3 regions of the Paenibacillus sp. FSL P2-0089 genome follow, and region 1 is predicted to be linked to each of the others. Evidence: riboswitches for the same ligand, from Rfam matches in the RefSeq annotation. Region 1 holds a riboswitch; each other region holds the start of a gene.
What was found. A riboswitch is a leader RNA that binds a small molecule or an ion and turns the genes downstream of it on or off. The one in region 1 is predicted to bind thiamine pyrophosphate.

Region 2: linked by a shared signal. The riboswitch ahead of thiC (phosphomethylpyrimidine synthase ThiC) and the one ahead of NST69_RS00500 (ABC transporter substrate-binding protein) in region 1 are both predicted to bind thiamine pyrophosphate.
Region 3: linked by a shared signal. The riboswitch ahead of NST69_RS08555 (thiamine phosphate synthase) and the one ahead of NST69_RS00500 (ABC transporter substrate-binding protein) in region 1 are both predicted to bind thiamine pyrophosphate.

The regions. Positions count from the first base shown of each region.
Region 1 is NZ_CP152006.1:118,156-120,356, forward strand. Features, by position in the region: gene NST69_RS00495 (MTH1187 family thiamine-binding protein) at 1-73, opposite strand, end outside; gene NST69_RS00500 (ABC transporter substrate-binding protein) at 125-1,198, opposite strand; TPP riboswitch at 1,348-1,458, opposite strand; gene NST69_RS00505 (hypothetical protein) at 1,531-2,201, opposite strand, start outside.
Region 2 is NZ_CP152006.1:7,515,514-7,517,714, forward strand. Features, by position in the region: gene trxB (thioredoxin-disulfide reductase) at 1-792, shown strand, start outside; TPP riboswitch at 842-948, shown strand; gene thiC (phosphomethylpyrimidine synthase ThiC) at 1,109-2,201, shown strand, end outside.
Region 3 is NZ_CP152006.1:2,109,767-2,111,967, reverse strand. Features, by position in the region: gene NST69_RS08565 (thiazole synthase) at 1-69, opposite strand, end outside; gene thiS (sulfur carrier protein ThiS) at 100-303, opposite strand; gene NST69_RS08555 (thiamine phosphate synthase) at 300-971, opposite strand; TPP riboswitch at 1,101-1,203, opposite strand; gene NST69_RS08550 (hypothetical protein) at 1,259-1,795, opposite strand; gene NST69_RS08545 (SDR family oxidoreductase) at 1,954-2,201, opposite strand, start outside.

The DNA of each region.
Region 1 (2,201 bases):
CCACGTAAGGGATGGAATCCTCGTTGTTCGGTGTCTTGGGAATTACCTGAATGCTAAGCAGTGTGTTAGCCATGATCAATCATTCCTTTCAAGTTAAGTATAAGATTCCCGTCATGCGGGTTCATTATGATTCCGGCAAAAATTCATTCGTAAACGTACTCTCCGCATCCAGCGGCTTATCCAGCAGCTTCAGGCCGTACATCCAGTCGGCGTAATTCTTCCAGATCTCAAGCTTCTGCTCACCCCAGCGCGGGGCGTCGTCCTTGTATTTCGGGCTAAGCCATTTCTGGCTGGCCAGCACCAGCTTGGGGTCCAGATCAGGTACAGCATCCGACAGTACCGTCGCGGCTTCTTCCGGGTTATCGATAGCGTACTGATACCCCTTGGACGTAGCCTTAAGGAAGGCCTTCACCACTTCAGGATGCTCGGCGATCTCCTTCTCGCTGGTGGTCAGCACCGGTGTGTAGTAATCCAGCTGCGGAGCGTAATCCTTCAGATACAGCATATCCAGCGGCTCCCCGCGCAGTTCGGCTTCCACCCCGGTCCAGGCATAGAAGATCCAGGCGAAGTCAATATCCCGCTTCACGGCTGTGAAAAAGTCCGCTTCGCCGATATTCACCAGCTTCACCTTGGAGACATCCCCGCCTTCGGGGTCCATAATGGCTTTCATGGCAGCCTGCTCCGCAGGGGAGCCCCAGCCTCCGTACGTTTTGCCTTCAAAATCCTTCGGCGTCTTAATATTGCGGTCCTTCGGAGCCGCAAAGCCCGAGGTATTATGCTGAATGATTGCAGCAATCGACACCAGCGGCACATCCTGCAGGCGGGCCAGGGTCAGCGCCTCCTGGGCGCTGATGCCGAACTGGGCTTCGCCGGAAGTGACCATTGTATCAGACCCGGCAGCGCCTGGCTGTACAATCTGTACGTCAAGACCTTCCTCCGCGTAATAGCCCAGCTCCTTGGCTGCATACAGGCCGGTATGATTCGTGTTCGGCGTCCAGTCCAGGGCAATCTTGACCGGGGTCAGCGCCTTAGGTGCATCCGTGGGTGCAGCTGCGGTTGCATCAGGTGCAGCCGTACTGTTCCCGGCAGCAGGTGCACTGGCCCCCGCATTGCCGCTGTTGTTCCCGCCGCCACATCCCGCGACCGTGAGAACCAGCATGGAACTGAGCAGCAGCATTACTGTTTTTTTGACTCCCATTTCTCTTTTTCTCTCCTTCCAGCAACCCCTGGTCTTCAGAGCTTACAGAAACCCTATTCCTGTACATCCATATAATCAAAAAAGCGTCCCGAAGATCGGGACGCCAGTTACTTGCGTGAGGGGAATTCAGCTTCAGTACCGCTTAAGGCACTGTGCCGAATGAAGATTCCTACGCTGGCATTATCCAGATCAGGTATAAGGGTCAGTATCTTGTGGGATACAATCTCAGCCGGCCAATTCCAGCACCCCTGGTTCTATAAAGTTCACGGGTATTGCTATGTTCTTACGGTGTATTATAGACGGCAGCTTCGACATTGTCCACCCTCTGTGTCTTAATCCCTCGTATAATGCCGCTTCTTGCGGCGGCTGCGGATGCCGTTCCAGATCTCTCTCAGCGTTAAGCCGACACTGACGGTGATCCCCGAGAAGGTCAGGAACAGAGCCAGATACTCGAACGCGGAGTACTCCAGCATTTTGCTCCAGTCAATCTGGCCCTTCAGATCCTCGATGACCTGATTCATCCCGTATATTCCGCTGATGACAGTAAACACGGTGAGCACCATCAGGAGCGTATCCCGCCGCTTGGCCTGGAATTTGTCCTGGTACTGGAACAGGTCATTCAGGGTCATTTTCACCTCATCGAACAGGGCATCATTGCCATACACCTTACGCAGCTGAAAAAAAATCTCCCGCCCCTGCGACTGTGAAATCAGCTCCAGGAAGTAGAATTTGGCCGAGAATTTGTTGATCAGGAAGATCAGATTCTCGATCTCGTCGTTATCGTGGTTGATGCGCAGCCGGGAGTGAAGGTTGGCGAGCTTCAGCAGCACGATTTTATGAAAAATACTCAGCAGCATTCCGTAATAATATTCGCCGTACATCTGGCTGATCAGGCCTGCGGCAATCTCCGGCTTCGCCCGGCTCACGCAGCAGAAGGTCTGCTCATTGGTCATATAGTAGGTGTCCGGCCCCCAGCGGCTATAGCAATGCTCCCGGGTGTACT
Region 2 (2,201 bases), 340 kb from region 1:
ATTCTGGGTCCGGACCTGATGGACAATATGCGCAAGCAGGCGGAACGCTTCGGTGCTGAATTCAAGAATGGCTGGGTGGAGTCGGTGGACTTCTCACAGCGTCCGTTCAAGGTAACAGTGGACGGAATGGGTGTACTGGAAGCGGAGTCGGTTATTATTTCAACCGGGGCCTCTGCAAGATATCTGGGCATTCCGGGCGAGCAGGAGAATGTGGGACGCGGGGTCAGCACATGTGCGACCTGTGACGGCTTCTTTTTCCGTAATAAAAAGATTGTCGTCGTCGGCGGCGGAGACTCCGCTATGGAGGAAGCCAGCTTCCTGACCCGCTTTGCGTCCAGCGTAACGCTGGTTCACCGCCGTCCCGAGCTGCGGGCCTCGAAGATCATGCAGGACCGGGCGCGTGACAACAGCAAGGTAACCTGGGCCTTGAACCGCACACCGGTTGAAGTAACGGTAGGAGAGACCGGAGTGAAGGGCCTTACGGTGCTTAACAATGAGACAGGTCTGACAGAATTGGTGGAGGCAGACGGCGTGTTCGTAGCGATTGGACACACACCGAACACAGCCTTCTTGGGCGGGCAGATCAATACGGATGAGAATGGCTATATCGTGGTGAATCCGGGTACCACCGAGACCAACATCCCGGGTGTATTCGCCTGTGGCGATGTACAGGATACCCGTTACCGTCAAGCGATATCGGCAGCGGGAACCGGTTGTATGGCCGCTATGGATGCCGAGAAGTTCCTGGAAGGCACGATGGTGCACGACTGGAGCGAATCGCTAGACAAATAACGGGTTTACAAGAATTACCCATACAGGTAAAATGTATTTAATTAGATAAGATACCCACTAGGGGAGCCTGAATAGGCTGAGACGGGAAAATTGAATTTCCGGACCCTTGAACCTGATCTGGATCATACCAGCGTAGGAAAGTGGAGTCGGACCTTTTTTGAATACAGTCTTATTTGGCTGTTCCTTTAATAAAGCCGCTCCAGGTGGAGCGGCTTTTTGACTTGCAGGAATCTATAGATTCTTCAGCTCAATCTGCTGCGTGACCTCTTATCTGATGAGTGTACAGAGCGAAGAGGAGGAGATTGAAATGAAAGGAATGGGTAAAAACGAAGAGGTGGATCTTTCGGGATTCCCCGCAAGCCGTAAAGTGTATGTGGAGGGCTCACGCCCGGATATCCGGGTTCCGATGCGGGAGATCAGCCTCAGCAGAACCGAAGGCGTTGCCGGGGAAGAGGAAAATGCTCCGCTGCGTGTCTATGACACAAGCGGTATGTACACGGATGCCGCGGAGGAGATGGACATTCGGAGGGGGCTGCCGCCGCACCGTTCAAGCTGGATCGCGGAGCGTGGCGATTCGGAGGAGTACACCGGAAGAGCCGTCCGGCCGGAGGATAACGGAATCCGCAGAGAAGGGGCTGCCGCAGAAGCTTATCCAGGACTGTGCAGGAATCCGAGGCGGGCCTATGCAGGCGGCAATGTGACCCAGTTGCATTATGCAAGGCAAGGGATCATCACACCGGAAATGGAGTATATTGCGATCCGGGAGAATATCCGGCCGGAGTTCGTTAGGGATGAGGTGGCTGCGGGCCGTGCTATTATTCCGGCCAATATCAATCACCCGGAGAGTGAGCCGATGATTATCGGCCGTAACTTCCTGGTGAAGATCAATGCCAACATCGGAAATTCGGCGGTCACTTCTTCTATTGAAGAGGAGGTGGAGAAGATGCGGTGGGCGACCCGCTGGGGGGCTGATACCATCATGGATCTCTCCACCGGCTCTAAGATCCATACCACCCGGGAGTGGATTATCCGCAATTCTCCTGTGCCGGTCGGGACAGTGCCCATATACCAGGCGCTGGAGAAGGTGAACGGTATAGCTGAGGATTTAACCTGGGAGCTCTATCGCGACACGCTGATTGAGCAGGCGGAGCAGGGGGTGGATTACTTCACCATTCATGCCGGGGTGCTGCGGCGCTATATTCCGCTCACTGCCCGGAGAATGACAGGCATTGTATCCCGGGGCGGATCGATTATGGCTGCCTGGTGCCTGGCCCATCAGCAGGAGAACTTCCTGTACACACACTTCGAAGACATCTGTGAGATTATGAAGACGTATGATGTGGCCTTCTCGCTGGGGGATGGCCTGCGTCCCGGCTCTATCGCTGATGCCAATGACGAAGCTCAGTTCG
Region 3 (2,201 bases), 2.0 Mb from region 1:
GTATTTTCCGGTACCAATGAACAGTCTGCTGGTTAGAGTCACTCCGCCAATCATCAATGGATCTTGCATGTTAACGCCTCCTGGGATAAGTCTTCGTGTTCAGCCTCCGCCTACAAAATGAACCAGCTCCACCCGGTCCCCCTCACTGAGCAGTGTTTCTCCGTAAACCTCTCTGCCAGCAAGCTCACCATTCAGCTCGACAATCACCAGCTTACCGGCCCACTCGGGCCGGGAGAGCAGATCCTCCAGTGTCCGGCAGCTCTCTTCGATTCTTTGCCTCTTTCCGTTAACGGTCACATTCATGCCTGTTCACCTCCTGCTGTGCCCTGTGTTTGAGCCATATCCAGCGCTTCAGCCAGCTCCGCTGCCCTGTCCCTGTGGACCGCTTCCCTGTACGCCATGGCCGCTGCCACCGGGTCCGGGGCTCCGCAGATCCCCGACATGACAGCAATGCCAGCCGCCCCTTGGGCCAGCACCGCTCCGGCATTACCCGGGGTAATCCCTCCAAGCGCAATCAGCGGGATGCGGCTCCAGCGGACAGCCTCGGCCAGTTGCGCAAGTCCCCGTGCCTGCTGTCCGGGCTTACAGGCCGTCGGGAAAACATGCCCGTAGAGGCAGAAGTCTGCTCCCCGCCTTCCAGCCTCCGCCGCCTCTTCCCGCGAGTGTACCGACCTGCCGATCCGCAGGCCCGGTGCAAGCCCGCGTGCTGCGGCTGGCGGAAGGCTATGCCAGGCCAACTGTACACCGCCTGCCCCAGCGGCCAAGGCAATATCGATCCGGTCATTAATGACCAGCTTCGAAGGCGGAACCCCGGCCTGAAGCATCTGCTGCGCCGCCGCCAGCAGTTCGCGGGCGGACATGGCTTTTTCCCGGAGATGGATATAATCCACCATGGGATGTACCGCCGCAGCCAGCTCCGCAAGCTTCTCAGGGTGGAGCCGACCGTCTGAGATGACATGAATTTCGTGCAACGCCTTTCCCCCTCCCGTCTGTCCCAGCTCACACTACACCTCTCCACAACACAAAAAAGACCGCCCCCGTAAAGGAAGCAGTCTGGAATAGAAACAGGAATACCGGTATTAGCCGTATACCCCCGCTGCAATATTCGTTCTCCACTTCCCTACGCTGGTATAACCCAGATCAGGTTCAAAGGGTCCGAGCAGATACGCCCGTCTCAGCCTTGCGGCTCCCCTAGTGATCGTTCTATGCGGTTGTTTGGCCTTGCTTTTTGTATATTAGCATATAATTCCTGTTAGAGCTATTCTTTCGTAGATTTTACTTCAATTACAAAAGCCACGGATGAACTCCCTTCTGAAAATTTACCATCCTCGGATGTCCAGAATGCTGATATGCCGTAGTAATAAACGCCTTGTTCTTTTGGAGCATTAAAAGAGCCGTTCTTCAATGGAATTTGCACTTCTTTATCATCGACAAATTGCTGAACGGTTAACCCGCCGGGTGCCGGTTTATAAGTAAAAGCAACATCGATCCCCCCCTCAGGGGCTATAACAGTGGGAGTAACCCCCTGTACCAAGGATTGTCCTCCTGTATAATCTGCACATCCTAATTTTCCCCAGCAATAGCTGCCTTGGGTAACCGGAATTTGGGTTTTCCCGGAAGTAACAAGGGGTAGCGGCGGCGATTCCTGTGTAATTCTAATCCCAATGCTTTTTGCATATCCTTCCAATCTTGTGTTTTCCACAACTCTCCCTGCAAAAGGAGTCCAATAAATGAACACTACCAGAAAAATTAAAATCCCCGCTGCAGATAGAATGAATCCTTTTTTTCTAAGCATCCCTATCCCCTTTTCATATCAAATTATCTAAATAGACGGAAATATATTGTAATAGTTACAAGCGCAGAAAAAAAGCCTGCCGGCAAGCGGTTAGGCTTTTTTAAAATAAAATTTATATGTTGCACACAAATCTGCATCCAGATCTTATTCTGCACCCATTATCCGTTGACAACCTCGCCGCCGTTCACATGCATCACCTGTCCGCTCACATAGGAGGAATCGTCCGAGGCCAGGTATACATACGCCGGTGCCAGCTCTTCAGGCTGCCCCGGGCGCTTCATCGGCTGGGTGCCGCCGAACTCACTGACCTTCTTCGCGTCAAAGGTGGACGGAATCAGCGGGGTCCAGATCGGTCCGGGCGCTACCGCGTTCACGCGGATGCCCTTATCGGCCAGATTCATTGACA